3 regions of the Kocuria salsicia genome follow, and region 3 is predicted to be linked to each of the others. Evidence: riboswitches for the same ligand, from Rfam matches in the RefSeq annotation. Region 3 holds a riboswitch; each other region holds the start of a gene.
The links. Region 3 has a riboswitch for S-adenosylmethionine ahead of ABD264_RS02140 (MFS transporter). Riboswitches for the same ligand answer to the same signal wherever they lie in the genome.
Positions count from the first base shown of each region.

Region 1 (5,266 bases), on a different contig from region 3:
AATCATCATGATCAAGAAGACCCTTGCCCTTGCGTTCGCGACCGTCACCCTCACCACGCTGGGCGTGAGCCCAGCTCAGGCAGTGACCTCGGGCCGCATGGCACCCTCGCCCACCGTCCTGAACCCCGTGGGTACCCCAAGCCTGTGCCGTCTGGTGCCCATGATCTGCCGGTGAACCTCACCCGAGCACCCCGTTGTGGAAACCCCACTTGACCATCCCCACGCGGTCGGTACAACTGAGTTTGGCGATGATCGAGGAAATCTGCGATTTCACGGTTGCCTCGGAGACACCCAACCGGCGGCCGATCTGACCGTTGGTCAGGGACTGCGCCACCATTCGGAGTACCTCGGTCTCCCGCTGCGTCAGCGGTGAGGATTCGTCCGAGAGCGGAGTTCGGCCCATCGGTTCCTTGACGAGCCGACGGGCCGTTTCCATGCTGAACACCGCGATGCCCTGGTGTGCTGCCCGAATTGCGGTCAGCAGCCTGTCCTCCCGGTCGTCCTTGCGCAGGAAACCCACAGCTCCGGCGCCCATCACGTCTGTCACGTACTCGGTGCGGTCCAGCGTGGTGAGCATGATGACCGGAAGGTCGGGGTACACCTCGTGGAGGGCTTTGGCGGCATCGACCCCGTTGGTTCCGGGCATGTTGATGTCCAGTAGGAGTACATCCACATCGGGCGCCTGCGGTGCGTCGTCGTCGGAGGCGTGCAACAACCGGTTCAACACCTCGGTGCCGTTGCCGACTGCCCAGGCTACGCAAAGCCCAGGATCCCGGTCGATGACCTGGGTGAGCAGCCGACGCACCAGGGCATCGTCGTCTGCCAGACCCACGCGAATGGGATGCGGGGCGGCGGGTGGAGTCGTGGTCATGTGATTGCCGTTCCGGGAGCGAGGGGAATACGAACGAAGACGATCCAAGTGTTATCCACCTGGGAGGTTCTGAGGATTCCCCTCATGGCTCCGAGACGTTCTCGCATCCCCGTGAGTCCGTACCCCGAGGTGGGGAACCGTGCGGGCGTGTCCGGATGGGGCTCGGGGTTGGACGATGTGATGGTCAGGCTCTGGTCGTTCGTCGTGATATCGAGCTGAACCACTGACCCGTGCAGTGCGTGCCGGATGATGTTGCCCGTGATCTCACGAAGACACCTACAGGCCAGCCGCTCTGTGTCCGGATTCGTCACAACCTGTGTCACCTGGTAATTGGCCACTGGGGTGAACTCACTGTCCATGAGCAACCCCACCACTTCCTGCCACGTGCGGCTGAGGCCGGTGCGTCCGGTTTCGGGGAGCGGGCCTAAGTCGTCCCGCAGCATGCCGACCAGCCAGCGAAGGTCCGTGAGTCCTTGCTGGGCCTCTTCCTGGATGCGGAGATTCCGCGCGTGGAACTCTGGAGGAAGTTCGCGGTCCATGGAGCGGCTCAACAGCACCACGTGGGAGAGCTGCGCCGCGAGCGTGTCATGGATGGTTCTGGCCAGTTCCACCCGTTCGTCCCGGCGGCGCTGCTGGAAGGCCAGCTTGTCCGCCGACCGACGAATGGCGTTCATGTACACCCAGGTCCCTGAACACACGGCGGTGATTAGCAGGAAGCCGAGGAACACGTAGGTCGACCACGGAACCTGGGGGTACGCTACCGCGCTGAGTACGAACACCAGGTGCGCGCTAGCCACAGTCATCCATGAGACGCGAAGGTGGCCAGAGGCGGACAGGTCCACGAGAGCGGGCATCAGGATCAGGAATCCGCTACTCGCCGTGAGGTCGCCGTCCAGGAGCAACAGCACCTCCAGGACGCAGGGAAGTATCCAGAACAGCGGGCGCTTCATGGCCAGCAGGCCCATGAGCACCACGGCCGCCTCGATGAGCATCCCCGGCAGGTTGGAGAAATTGCCCAGAATCACGAACACCAAGTTGAACGCCACCGCCACGCACACCAACTGGGGTCGCAGGGCGGCGGAAGCCGAGAGAAACCCGGCACCTTGTGGTTCCGGAGGGCGTGATCCCGTAGGGGAACGGGCCATCAGCCACGGGGCGGAATGTGTCACCATGGGTCTCCGATGTGTCTATCTGCTCGGCCGTCGTCGGTAGAGAGGACCCGGCCCGGAAAAGTTTACCTTCAGTGTGAGTTGGACCCCTTCAGAGGTCCGTGTTGTGAAGTTTGCCGGGAGTAGCTTTTTGACCCATGTGCGCCCCCGCTGCTTTGGCGCGGGCCGTAGCGGTCTGATCCGACACACCCAATGCACGTCCTCGCCCGTGAGGTTCACCGGAATGATCCCCATGCCCAGCCGGCCCAGCGTGCAGGGGCGGTGAGCAGCGCGCGGATCAGCTCCGGATCATTGATGTGGTGATCGCCCATGGGGCCCATGGTCCCACCGGAGCCTTGTTCCGAACAGACCGGCGCACCGGGTCATCGTATTTTTCCTGACCCGCGGCATGGGTAGGATGTGCGCAGATCGATCATGAGTTCCGACGTTCAGCCCTGGCTTGTCGGACGGCAACCCTCTCCCGTAGCGGGGTGCCCCAGGTGAGGATCGGGCCGCATGACACACCGCATGTGGCAAGTACGGCGCAGCACCAGCGCGCTGGACCCGCAGAGTAGGCCGCCCGTGGGTGGCGCACGGGGCGCGGGTCGCGAGCACCCGAAGGACACAGCATGAGCAAGCGGATTTCCGTGAACGCCTTTGACATGACGTGCGTGGGCCACCAGAGCTTCGGCCTGTGGCGTCACCCCCGGTCCCGGGCCACGGAGTACAACACCATCGAGTACTGGACCAACCTGGCCAAGACCCTGGAGAAGGGCAAATTCGACGCCCTGTTCCTCGCGGACGTGGTCGGTATTTACGACATCTACCGCAACTCCGCGGCACCGGCCGTGCGGGACGGCGCGCAGGTCCCGGTCAACGACCCGTTCATGCAGGTCTCGGCCATGGCCGCCGTGACGGAGCACCTGGGCTTCGGCGTCACGAGCGCAGTGACCTACGAGCAGCCCTACACCCTCGCCCGGAAGTTCGCCACGCTGGACCACCTCACGCGCGGGCGCGTGGGCTTCAACGTGGTCACCTCCTACCTGCCCTCCGCCGCTGAGAACCAGGGGCTGCCGCGCCAGATCGAGCACGACCAGCGCTACGAGATCGCGGAGGAGTTCCTGGACGTGTGCTACAAGCTCTGGGAGGGCTCGTGGGAGGACGACGCCGTGGTGAAGGACCGCGAATCCGGGGTCTACGCGGACCCCACCAAGGTGCACCCCATCCGGCACGCCGGCGAGCACTTCACGGTTCCCGGGGCCGGGCTGACCGAGCCGTCCCCGCAGCGCACGCCGCTGATCTTCCAGGCGGGTGCGTCCTCGCGCGGGCAGGCGTTCGCCGGGCGGCACGCGGAGGCGGTGTTCATCGGCGGCACCCGCCCGGACCTCACCCGGTACATGACGGACAAGATCCGCGAGCAGGCGCAGGCCCAGGGCCGGGACCCGGAGGACGTGAAGATCTACGCGATGCTCTCCGTGGTGGTCGCGGACACGGATGAGGAGGCCGCGGAGAAGTACCGTGACTACCTGCAGTACGTGGACCTGGAGGCGTCCCAGGCGATCATCGGCGGCTGGTCCGGCGTGGACCTCTCCCAGTTCCCGGAGGACGAGGCCCTGAACTACATCAAGACCGACTCCATCCAGTCCTTCCTCACCCCGTTCACCCTCCAGGCGAAGGACAAGCGGTGGACGCGCGAGGAGATCGCCAAGCACTGCGCCCTGGGCGGGATGGGCGCCGTGATCGTGGGCTCTCCGTCCACCGTGGCGGACGAGCTGGAGCGCTGGGTGGACGAGGGCGGCCTGGACGGCATCAACCTGGCCTACCACGTGAGCCCGGGCTCCTTCGAGGACTTCGTGGAGTACGTGGTCCCCGAACTGCAGGCCCGCGGCCGCTACCGCACCGAGTACGAGGGCTCCACCCTGCGCGAGTCCCTCTACGGCGCCGGCCAGGACCGCGTGAAGGACACGCACCCCGCCGCGGCCTACCGGGGCGCGTTCGCGGACGCGTGCTCCGTGGCCACGGCCAGTTCCCGCTGAGCGGCGGCCCGGGACGCAGGGAGGACGACGCCGCACGGCCGGGTTGCCGGGGCACCCCACTCGGGTGGGACAACGGCCCGTTTCCCGCCCGGGGTCCGCGCCGCCGGGGCCCTGTTCCGGACGGCACTAGTTCCGGACGGTGCCGCAGCGGGCGGCGCAGGGTGGCGGGCGTGCGCGCGGACCGGGCAGAGCGGATGCCGGAGGGCGGCGTGGTGATGCTCGCGTTCCAGGCGATGGACCGCGGTCGGGCGGTCGTCTCCTTTGACCACGCCGTGGGCCCGGCCTGGCGCTGGCACCCCGAGGTGATGGCGGACCACCTCCTGCGGGCCGGCTTCCGCGAGGTCTGGCACACCATGAGCCGCCCGGACGAGGGCCACCGCTTCCCAGAGTGTCACCTGCTGGCGGTACGCAGCCTGGAACCGATCCCACAGGATCCGGTGAGCTGCGGCTGCCGAGTGGAGTGACGGTGGCCCGCCCGGCTCGTGACTGACCCGTGCGACCGCCATCCCGACACCGAGTGGCGTGGCCCGGGCTCGTGGGTCGGCCCAGGCGCCGTCGGTCGCAAGGACCTCACTCCCCGACGGCGCCATCGATCGCCTCCCGCAGCAGGTCTGCGTGGCCGCAGTGGCGCGCGTACTCCTCGACCATGTGCGTGAGCACCCACCGGGCGTTCATGTCCCCGCGGAGGGGACGGGCCACGAGCGCGTCCATCGGGTGAGCGTGCTCCGCGGCGAAGTTCTCCCACCGCTGCCGGGACTGCTCCACAGCGGCGGCCCAGTGCGTTCGCAGGGCGTCCCCGCCCGCCTCGGAGGCGGAGTCCCAGTCCCAGTCCGGGTCCTTCTCCCACTCCACGGCGTCCCACGGGGAGCACTGCCGCTGCCCGCTGAGCACGTAGCAGAACCAGTGGTCCTCCACGTAGGTGAGGTGGCGGAGCATGCCGCCCAGGGTCATGGTGCTGGGCAGGGGACGTTCGTGCAGCTGCGCCGTGCTGAGCCCCTCGGTCTTCCACGCGACCGTAGCGCGCAGGTATTCCAGGAACCCCAGCAGGGTGGCGGTCTCGTCGCCCTGCTGGGGTGGTTCGGATCGGTGGGTCGTGTCCGTGGGTGTCTCGTCCATGGGGTCACGCTAGACCTTCCCGTAGCTCGGTCTGCCGGAAGGCCCACCACGGGCCGGCGGGTGCGACGTCGTCGTGCGGGCCCCGGTGGCCCGTC
Region 1 covers NZ_BAAARF010000010.1:77,564-82,829, reverse strand. Annotated here, with positions in the region: gene ABD264_RS09465 (hypothetical protein) at 8-175, shown strand; gene ABD264_RS09460 (response regulator) at 179-871, opposite strand; gene ABD264_RS09455 (sensor histidine kinase) at 868-1,923, opposite strand; SAM riboswitch class IV at 2,451-2,565, shown strand; gene ABD264_RS09450 (LLM class flavin-dependent oxidoreductase) at 2,649-4,055, shown strand; gene ABD264_RS09445 (hypothetical protein) at 4,226-4,519, shown strand; gene ABD264_RS09440 (DinB family protein) at 4,626-5,171, opposite strand.
Region 1: linked by a shared signal. The riboswitch ahead of ABD264_RS09450 (LLM class flavin-dependent oxidoreductase) and the one ahead of ABD264_RS02140 (MFS transporter) in region 3 are both predicted to bind S-adenosylmethionine.

Region 2 (5,266 bases), on a different contig from region 3:
GTGATCAAGAAGGGGAACTCGGACCCCCGGCAGGAGCTGCGCGTGGCCAAGACCACCGTGGTGATCATCGGCGTGATATCGATCCTCGGCGGCATCGGCGCCCAGGGGCAGAACGTGGCGTTCCTCGTGGCCCTCGCCTTCGCCGTTGCGGCCTCCGCGAACCTGCCGACGATCCTCTACTCCCTGTACTGGAAGCGCTTCACCACCCGCGGGGCGGTGCTGTCCATGTACGGAGGTCTGATCCTCTCCGTGGTGCTGATCGTCTTCTCGCCGGTGATGTCCGGCTCGGAGACCTCGATGCTCCCGGACGCTGATTTCGCCATCTACCCGCTGTCCAACCCGGGCATCATCTCCATCCCGGCGTCCTTCCTGCTCGGGTTCATCGGCTCGATCACGGAGCGCCGCAGGGAGGATCCGGTGAAGCAGGCGGAGATGGAGGTTCGCTCCCTCACCGGCGTGGGCGCGGAGAAGGCCGTCAACCACTGACCGGGGGCGCTGCCTCCAGGCTCCGCGGCTGTCGTCCGCAGGGCGGGAGCGTGTGCTACACCACCCTGTGACCTGTGTCCTTACGCCGGAAACAAGTAGTAGAATGATGGTGGTTCCCTGAATACGATCACAGCGGACACCCGCATGTGTGACAAACGTAACTAGAGGTGGAGACATGGGCATTTTCAGCTGGATCATCCTCGGTCTGATCGCGGGCGCTCTCGCCAAGCTGATCCTTCCGGGCAAGCAGGGTGGCGGGATCATCGTCACCATCATCCTCGGCATCGTGGGCGCGTTCCTCGGTGGCTGGATCGGGTCCATCATTCCCGGTCTGCACGCCGGTATCGACGAAATCAGCTTCGGCACCATCATCACGTCCGTGATCGGCGCGATCATCGTGCTGCTGATCTACGGCTTCGTGGCCGGCCGTCGCCGCTGAGTCCACAGCGGTCGCACTGACCCAGCGAACAAGGGCGTCACCTCCGGGTGGCGCCCTTGTTCCGTACCCGGGTCCGTATCCGTGCCCCAGGCCGTGTCCGCACCCGGGCGGGTCCGCGTGCGTGCCAGGGGCCGAGCACGCGGGATACTGGGGGCATGACTGAGACCCGCGCCATGACCCCCGACCTCGACGCCGCCACCAGGGATGCCCCCCGCCGCCTGGTGATCCTGGGGTCCACGGGCTCCATCGGCACGCAGGCCCTGGACGTCGTCGCGGAGGCCGCCGGGCTGCGCAGGCCGGGGGAGGGTGTAGGTCACTCGCCGTTCGAAGTCGTCGCCCTCGCTGCAGGCAGGTCCAACCTGGATCTGCTGGCCCGCCAGGCCGTCGCCTTCCGGGTGCGGGCCGTGGGTACGAGCGGTTCCGCGGACGACGCCGCCCGCCTGCGCGAGGCGCTCACGGCCGCCGCCCGCGCGTCGTCGTCGCCCGTGCCCGAGATCCTGCACGGCTCGGACGCCGCGGAGCGGATCGCGGCGTGGGAGGGCGCGGACCTCGTGCTCAACGGGATCACCGGCAGCATCGGACTCGCTCCCACGCTCGCCGCCCTCGGGGCGGGTCGGCGGGTGGCGCTGGCCAACAAGGAGTCGCTGATCGCCGGCGGCCCGCTCGTGAAACGCGCAGCCGCGGCCACAGGACTCGAGGACGCCCTGATCCCGGTGGACTCGGAACACTCCGCGATCGCCCAGGCGCTGCGCTCCGGCACGGCCGCGGAGGTGGACCGCCTGGTGCTGACGGCCTCCGGCGGTCCGTTCCGCGGGATGACGCGCGCGCAGCTGGCGGAGGTGACCCCCGAGCAGGCGCTGCGCCACCCCACGTGGGACATGGGCGTGATGGTGACCACCAACTCCGCGACCATGGTGAACAAGGCCCTGGAGGTGCTGGAGGCGAGCCTGCTCTTTGACGTGCCGCTGGAGCGGATCGACGTCACCGTCCACCCGCAGTCCGTGGTGCACTCCATGGTCCAGTTCGTGGACGGCTCCACCCTCGCGCAGGTCTCGCCGCCGGACATGCGCCTTCCCATCGCGCTCGGCCTCGGCTGGCCCCACCGTGTGCCGGGCGCGGCCGCCGCGTGCGACTGGACGCGGGCGGCCGAGTGGACCTTCGAGCCGCTGGACCCGGTGGCGTTCCCCGCCGTGGAGCTCATGAAGAGCGCGGGAACCACCGGCGGCACGGCACCGGCGGTGTTCAACGCGGCCAACGAGCAGGCCGTCCACGCCTTCCACCGCTCGCAGCTGGGTTTCACGGAGATCGTGGACATGGTCGAGTGGGTGCTGGGGGAGCACGACGTCGTCGCGCAGCCGGGTCTCGAGGACGTCCTGGCCGCCGAGCAGTGGGCCCGCCGTGTCGCGGACGAGCGCATTGCGGGGCGCCGTTGAGGTCCCGGGGCGTCACGGTTCGTCACACGTCGCGTGCTACGATTCTGTGCGGATGACGAGATCCGGCGCGTAGCTCTGGCTGGCCGGACGGCAACCCTCTCCCGTAGCGGGGTGCCCCAGATGACCATCCGGCCGCGATTCGATGCGATCACGGCAAGTGCGGTTTTTCTCTGAAATGGCACATGCCTGATCTGCACCCTCCGTCCAGTGCGGGACCGTTTGCGCGGCGCAACCACTCCCGACCCTGGAAAGGCACGATCATGCGAACCAAGCGTCTGATTCCCCTCGTTCTGGCCACCACCCTGGGCCTCTCCCTGACCGCGTGCGGTGGCGGGTCCGACAACACGGACCCGGCCGCGGACGGCAAGATCACCATCGGCATCGTGGGGGCCACGCCGGTGCAGGACGCCCTCAAGGAAGTGGCCGCCGAGAACGACGTCACCGTGGAGTTCGTGGACTTCAGCGACTACAGCCAGCCGAACCCCGCGCTGAAGAGCGGCGACATCGACATGAACTGGTTCCAGCACATCGCGTACCTCGCGGACTACAACAACAACTCCGGGGACACCATCACCCCGGTGGGCTCCACCTCCATCTTCCCGCTGGGGCTGTACTCCAAGACGCTGAAGTCCGTTGACGACTTCAAGCAGGGGGACGAGATCGCGGTTCCCAACGACTCGATCAACCTCTCCCGCTCGCTGAACCTGCTCAAGCAGCAGGGTCTGGTGAGCTTCACGAAGGACACGATCGCCCCCACCGAGCAGGACGTGGATACGGACAAGTCCAAGATCAAGGTGCGCCCGGTCTCTGCGGAGCAGACCGTGCTCTCGATGGACTCCGTGGCCGCCTCCGTGGTGAACAACGACTTCCTCGACCGTGCCAATCTCGAGCCCAAGTCCGCGCTGGCCCAGGACGACCCCACGGCGGACAGCGCCAAGGTGTACGACAACATCTTCGCGTCCACCGAGGCCAACGCGGACGACGAGACCCTGAAGAAGGTCGCCGGGTTCTACTACGACGACAAGGTCCAGGAGGCCGAGAAGAAGGAGACCAAGGGCACCGCGGTCCCCACCAAGGTGGACCAGCAGGAGCTCAAGGACCTCCTCACGCGCTACTCCCAGGACCTGAAGGACCAGACCAAGTGAGTGCAGCCCCCGCCGCCGGGGACACCCTGGTCAGCTTCCGCGACGTCAGCAAGGTCTTCACCACCGGGCCCAAGCGACGCCCCCGTGAGGTCACCGCCGTGGACGGTGTGACCCTGGACGTCAAGCGCGGGGAGATCTTCGCCGTGATCGGCTACTCGGGCGCGGGAAAGTCCACCCTGGTGCGGCTGATCAACGGTTTGGAGACCACCACGTCCGGCACCCTGGAGGTCGGTGGCCAGCAGGTCAGCGGCCGGTCGGAGACCCAGCTCGCCTCCGTGCGCCACAACATCGGGATGATCTTCCAGCAGTTCAACCTGTTCACCTCGCGCACCGTGGCCGGGAACATCGAGTACCCGCTGCGCCGGGCGGGGTGGAAGCCCGAGGAGCGCCGGGCACGTGTCACGGAGCTGCTCGAGTTCGTGGGGCTCACCGAGCGGGCCCGCAACTACCCGGAGCAGCTCTCGGGCGGGCAGAAGCAGCGCGTGGGCATTGCCCGGGCGCTCGCGTCCAACCCCGAGCTGCTGCTCGCGGACGAGTCCACCTCCGCGCTGGACCCCGAGACCACGCAGGAGGTTCTCGCGCTGCTGCGCCGGGTGAACCGCGAACTGGGGATCACCGTGGTGCTCATCACCCACGAGATGGACGTGGTGCGTGCCATCGCAGACCGCGTGGCCGTGATGGACAGCGGTCGCGTGGTCGAGGTGGGGACCACCGCAGACGTCTTCGCGCACCCGCAGGCCGAGACCACCCGCAAGTTCGTGGGTTCCGTGATGCACACGGTGCCCAACGCCGCGGAGGTCGAGAAGCTGCGCCGCGAGCACCCGGGACGGCTGGTCATGGTGGACGTGCGCGACCAGAACCGGATCGGCGAGGTGCTCTCGGACGCAGCACGCACGGACGTGCGCTTCAACATCGCCTTCGGAGGGATCTCCATCCTGCAGTCCAGGTCCTTCGGGACGCTCACGCTGTCCCTCACGGGCCCGCCGGACGCCGTCGAACGGACCGTCGATGCCCTCCGGGCGGTCACCAAGGTTGAGGAGGTGGCTGAGTGATGGAGTGGTCCACACTGGCACCGCAGCTGCTGAGCGCCACGGGGCTCACGCTCTACATGGTCACCGTGACCCTCGTGCTGGCCGGGTTCATCGGCCTGGCCGTGGGCATGGGGCTCTACGTGACCCGGCGAGGAAGCATCATGGAGAACGGGGCGGTCTTCACCGTCCTGAACCTCCTGGTGAACTTCGTGCGCCCGATCCCGTTCATCATCCTGCTGGCCGCCCTCGGCAAGCTCACGGAGAGCGTGGTGGGGACCCGGCTGGGCCCCAACGCCGCGATCTTCGCCATGACCATCGGGGCCACCTTCGCGGTGGCGCGGATCGTGGAGCAGAACCTCATGACGGTGGATCCCGGCGTGATCGAGGCGGCCCGCTCCATGGGCGTCTCGCGCTGGAAGATCATCACCACGGTGATCCTGCCCGAGGCACTGGGCCCGCTGGTCCTGGGCTACACGTTCCTGGTCATCGGCATCACGGACATGTCCGCGATGGCGGGCGCGATCGGCGCCGGCGGCCTGGGTGACTTCGCCCTGCGCCTGGGCTACCAGCGCTTCAACGACCAGGTGACGTGGGCCGCGGTGATCGTGATCATCATCCTGGTCCAGCTGGTGCAGTTCTTCGGCAACTGGCTCGCGCGCAGGATCATGCGCCGCTGAGGCGCCCCCGCGAGTTCCCGACGCCGCCCCGGCAGCCTGTGCGCTGCCGGGGCGT
Region 2 covers NZ_BAAARF010000012.1:76,284-81,549, reverse strand. Annotated here, with positions in the region: gene ABD264_RS10290 (solute symporter family protein) at 1-486, shown strand, start outside; gene ABD264_RS10285 (GlsB/YeaQ/YmgE family stress response membrane protein) at 662-925, shown strand; gene dxr (1-deoxy-D-xylulose-5-phosphate reductoisomerase) at 1,099-2,358, shown strand; SAM riboswitch class IV at 2,410-2,524, shown strand; gene ABD264_RS10275 (MetQ/NlpA family ABC transporter substrate-binding protein) at 2,619-3,503, shown strand; gene ABD264_RS10270 (methionine ABC transporter ATP-binding protein) at 3,500-4,555, shown strand; gene ABD264_RS10265 (methionine ABC transporter permease) at 4,555-5,211, shown strand.
Region 2: linked by a shared signal. The riboswitch ahead of ABD264_RS10275 (MetQ/NlpA family ABC transporter substrate-binding protein) and the one ahead of ABD264_RS02140 (MFS transporter) in region 3 are both predicted to bind S-adenosylmethionine.

Region 3 (5,266 bases):
GCGTGGGCCAGGGTGGACTGCATGCGCACGCCCAGGACGTCGAGCTTGATCAGGCCCATGGGGTCCATGTCGTGCTTGTCGTACTGGGACATGGGCAGTCCGATCCCGCTGGCCTGCACGGGGGTGCGGTCCAGGAGGGTGGTGTCGGAGAGGATTACCCCGCACGGGTGCATGGAGATGTGGCGGGGCAGCCGGTCGAGGCGTTCGGTGAGGTCCACGAGCAGGTCCAGCTGCCGGTTGCCGCGCAGTCTGTCCGCGAGAGGTGCGAGCTCGGGCCGGCGGGTGAGCTCCTGGCGCAGGGTGGCTCCGGGGACGCGCCACAGCTGGCCCGCCACGTGGTCCACGTCCTGGGCGCCGAGGCCGAGGGCGAGTCCGGCGTCCCGCACGGCCCCGCGGGAGCGGTAGGCATTCTGCATGCTCATGAGGGCGACGCGCCGGGGGCCGAAGCGTTCGAAGATCCGCTGGTAGACGGCGTGGCGGCGGGCGCTCTCGATGTCGATGTCGATGTCCGGCAGATTGGGGCGCAGCGGGGAGAGGAACCGTTCGAAGACGAGGTCGTACTCGAGGGGGTCCGCCGGGGAGATCCCGAGCAGGTGCACCACCAGGGAGGAGACCCCCGAACCGCGGGCGGCGTGGCGCACGTCCATCTCGCTCATCAGCTCCGAGACCTCCCCCACGGTGAGGAAGTAGCCCGCGAACCCCAGGTGGGAGATCACGTCCAGTTCCCGTTCCAGCCGCGAGCGCAGTGACTCCCTGTTGAGTCCCGGCACGGTGCGGTCCCAGTCCTCGTGCCCGTGCAGGCGTGCAAGGCCGGCGTAGCAGCGGCGGGCGAGTTCGCGGTCCGGGTTGCCCTGGACCCCGAGGACCGAGGCCTCCGGGATCACGGACCGGCCCATCCCGAGATCGTGCTCGGGGTCCAGGATGCAGCGTTCGGCCAGGTGGTGGGTGTCTGCGAGCAGCCTGTCCCGCCCGGCGTCCCCCTGGTCCGCGGCGCGGGCGATCTCGTGGGCGAGCAGGGCCATGCGGTCGTCGTCCTTGAGCCAGCCCTGACCGTTGGGCTGCAGGACGCCGCGGTCCGCGCCCGCGAGCTCATCCAGGGGCATCAGGGTGCGGGCGGCGTCCAGCACGTCCGCGGTCACGGCCTGGCCGGGGTGGGCGTAGCGCACCGCGTTGCTCAGCACCACGGGCAGCTGCGCCCGGTGCCCGATCTGGAGCATGCGCACCGCGTGGCCGGTGCTCAGGGGCGTTCCCTGGGGAGAGAGGTGGGTGGCGGTCTCCACCACGAGGGTTCCCGGGGGCAGCACGCGGCGCCACCGTTCCAGGGCGGTGCGCGCGGGCTGGTAGTGGCGCCCGGCGAGCAGCTTGCCGACGTCCGAGTCCGGGCCCACCAGGACCACGAGACCGGGCTTCCCGTGCGCCGCGGCCCGGTGGACGTGGCGGGCCAGCTGCGCGGTGGTGAGACCGATCGGGTGGCCCTGGTGCCGGTCGTGGGCGCGGTGCGCGGCGGAGACCACGCGGCACAGGGCGGCGTAGCCGGCCCCGGCGTTGTTTCCCGTGGCCAGCACCACCACGCGCCCGAGCACCCGGGGCGGCAGCGGGCGACGTCGCTGCCCGCCGCGGGTGCCCGCCACGCCCGCACGGCCCGCGCCGAGCAACGCGAGGTCCACCCCCAGCACGGGAGAGAGGCCGTGCTCCCGGCACGCCAGGACGTGCTTGACCGCGCCGTAGAGACCGTCCCGGTCCGTGCACGCGAGGATCTCCGCCCGCTGCTCCGCTGCGGTGGCCGCCAGCTCCTCCGGGCGCGCCACACCGTAGTGGGCGCTGAAGGCGGAGGCCACGTGGAGATGAGGGAAGTGCATGGACGTATTCGAATCTTTATTCGAATACTTGTCAAGTGCTGCGGGTCCTGGTGCAGCACCTCCGGGCCGCTCCACCGGCCGCTCACCCAAGGGTCACCCCGAGCAGCTGCCACTGGTCCGAGACCTGGTTGCGCACGAGCCGGAAGGTGCAGGGCACGGCCGCCCCGCCCCGCAGCGCCTGAACCTGCCACAGCTCCCGGTCCACCATGCTGATGCGGGACTCACGGGGCACGCGATCCTCGGATTCCCACCATTTCCGCCGTTCGTACCACCGCACGGGCGGCTCCACCACGTGGTGCACGCCCCCCCGGTGGACCACCTCCCGGGGCACACCGGCACCGTTGCAGCGCACGACCACCTCGGCCGCAGTGCCCTCGGGGATGAGCTCACGCCCCTGCCTGCTGGGCGCCGCCCTGACCCCCGCGCCGATCACCGGCACCGAGTCCCACGGATCCTCCCAGGACCCAACCTCCATGCTCTCCACCACAGTCATGGCGTTCCGTCCTCCCCGGATATTCGAAACTTTATTCGACTCCTGAGACGGTGCCAAGGCCGTCCGACACGCATAAGCGACTCGACGCGCTCCAACCCACCGCACCCTCCACCCGGAATACCCCGCCTGCCCGCGAAGTTCTCCTGTGAACCGGCACCGCCCCTGGTGTCCGGAGCACGGAGAAGGAGCAAGTAAATGACACGCATCGCAGTCCTGGGCGGCACGGGATACGCCGGGAGCAACATCGCAGCGGCGGGTGTCCGGCGCGGGCACCAGGTCACCGCCTGGAGCAGGAACGCCCCCGAGCACCCGGTGGCGGGCGTCGAGTACCGCACGGGCGACGTCGCCGACCCCACCGTGGTGGCCGCAGCCCTGGAGGGCACGGACGTGGTGCTCACCGCCCTGTCCCCGCGCGGCACGCTGGCCGGAGAGGGCGTGATGCGCGCCGTCGAGAAGGGCATTGCGGAGCAGGCCATGGCCCGGGGCATCCGCTTCGGAATGGTCGGCGGGGCTGGCTCCCTGCGGGTCAGCGAGGGCGGCCCGAAGGTCTACGACGCCCCGGACTTCAACCCTGAGTGGCGCCGGGACTCCGTGGAGGTCGAGACCGTGATGACAGACCTGGCCGAGACCCCCGAGTCCTTCGACTGGTTCGTGATCTCCCCCGCCGGAGAGTTCGGCGCGTGGAACCCCGGCGAGCACACCGGTTCCTACCGCACGAGCAGCGAGGTGCTGCTCACCGACGAGTCGGGGCGTTCGGTGATCTCCGGGGCGGACTTCGGGGAGGCGTTCCTCGACGAGGTGGAGCGCCCGGCGCACCACCGCGAGCGCTTCGGGGTGGCCTACTGAGCGGTTGACGACTGCGCGCGGCCCGTAGCCGGCGCGGGGGGGTGAGTGGTGGGTGGAGCGCCGGAGGGCCGCGTAGCGAGGCAACCCGGCTTCTCCAGCACCCGGCCGCACACCGTTCCCACCTCTCCTGCGTCCTCGGTGCCCCCGGGGCCCAGTGCCCCAGACCCTTGCAGCCCTGCTGCACCCACCGTGCCCCGATCCGTGCCACACGGCGTCATGTGCGGCGGGTTCCGGGTTGTCCGCCCCGCGGCGGGTGTGGTTGTGTGGTGGTACAGGAATCACGAGTTCCGGCCCAACAGCCCTGGCTGGCCGGACGGCAACCCTCTGACGCTGTCGTGGGGTGCCCCAGGTGATGATTCGGCCCGTGACCACACCGGTGCGGGCAAGGACGGCGTCCGGTTCCCCTGCGCTTCGTGACGCCCCGGTCTGAAGGACTGTTCATGGGCCACGCCGCATCCGGCCGCACCGACGAGACTCTTCTGCCCCGCCCCGCGGGCACCGTTACAACAAGTGGCGGGCACGACGACGCCGCGCGCACCGCCGCTGCCGAGGCGCAGCTCCCCGGTGCCACCCCCAGCACACCTCACGGCACCGCCCCAGGCCTGTCTCCCGCTGCTGCTTCTAGCGGCCTGCGGGCCGCGGGCGCAGCGGTGCGCTCGAAGAAGCGGGTGCTGGCGGCGTCGTTCGTGGGCACGACCATCGAGTGGTACGACTTCTACCTCTACGGGGCGGCGGCCGCCCTGGTGTTCAACCACTATTTCTTCCCGCAGGGCTCGGGCGTGGGAGCGGTGATCGCCTCGTTCGCGACCTTCGCGATCGCGTTCTTCTTCCGTCCCCTGGGCGGGATCATCGCGGGCCATCTGGGGGACCGGATCGGGCGCAAGGCGCTGCTCGTGGCGTCCTTGCTGACCATGGGGCTGGCGACCACGGCGATCGGTCTGCTGCCCGGTTTTGGGCGGATCGGCTGGGCCGCGGTGGTGCTGCTGGTGGCCTGCCGGATCCTGCAGGGGCTCTCCGCGGGGATGGAGTGGGGTGGTTCGGCCGTGCTGTCGGTGGAGCACGCCCCCTCCGGGCTGCGGGGGCTGTTCGGCTCGTTCACGCAGGTCGGCTCGGCGGCGGGGATGCTGCTGTCCACCGCGTTCTTCGCCGTGGTGCAGGCCGTGACCACGCCGGAGCAGTTCCAGGCGTGGGGCTGGCGCGTGCCGTTCGTGTTCTCGGCGGTGCTCGTGGTGATCGGGCTGGTCATCCGCGCCGGTGTCACGGATGCCGAGGAGTTCCGCGAGGTCAGGGCGGAGGAGAAGCGCGCCGTCTCCCCCGTGCGCGAGGTACTGCGCGAATACCCGCGCGGTGTGCTCGTGTGCGTGGGGCAGCGCATGGTCCAGCCGGCGATCTTCTCGGTCCTCACCGTCTACACGCTCACCTACGTGACCCAGCACCGCGGTCAGAGCCAGTGGGTCATGGTCTCCATCCTGATCGCGGCGGCCGTGGGGATCGTGGGCGGACCCTTGTGGGGATGGCTCTCGGACCGTGTGGGCCGCCGCCGGATCTCCGGGATCGCGGCCGCACTGGTCGGCGTGTTCGTGTGGCCCTACTTCCTCTTCCTGGACCACGGCCCACTGGCCCTGCTGCCGTTCGTGTACCTCGTGGGCCTGGCCGTGCTGCACGACAGCATCTACGGCCCCCAGGCGGCACTGTTCGCCGAGCAGTTCCCCGTGCACCTGCGCTACTCAGGGGTCTCCCTGGGCTACCAGGTGGGCACGATCCTCTCGGGCGGGCTGACCCCCATGATCGCCGCGTGGCTCGTGGCGCGCGGTGGGGGAACGCCGTGGCTGCTGTGCGGCTACCTCAGCGTCCTCGCCGTGGTCTCCGTGGTCACCGCCCGCATGGCGCGGGACTCCGTGGCCGACGGCGCCCGGGCAGTCCCCGTGCCCGTCCGCGCCCCGGTCCCCTCCTGAGCGACCGGTCCGACGACGTCGCCCGCCTGCCCGAGCGCCGCTCCGCCCGGCTCGGACCGCCGCTTCCCGACCGTCCGCACCATCACCCGTCCCCGTGAAAGGCCCCCATGCCC
Region 3 covers NZ_BAAARF010000003.1:469,306-474,571, forward strand. Annotated here, with positions in the region: gene ABD264_RS02125 (DNA polymerase III subunit alpha) at 1-1,859, opposite strand, end outside; gene ABD264_RS02130 (hypothetical protein) at 1,942-2,352, opposite strand; gene ABD264_RS02135 (NAD(P)-dependent oxidoreductase) at 2,548-3,198, shown strand; SAM riboswitch class IV at 3,475-3,593, shown strand; gene ABD264_RS02140 (MFS transporter) at 3,639-5,153, shown strand; gene ABD264_RS02145 (NtaA/DmoA family FMN-dependent monooxygenase) at 5,261-5,266, shown strand, end outside.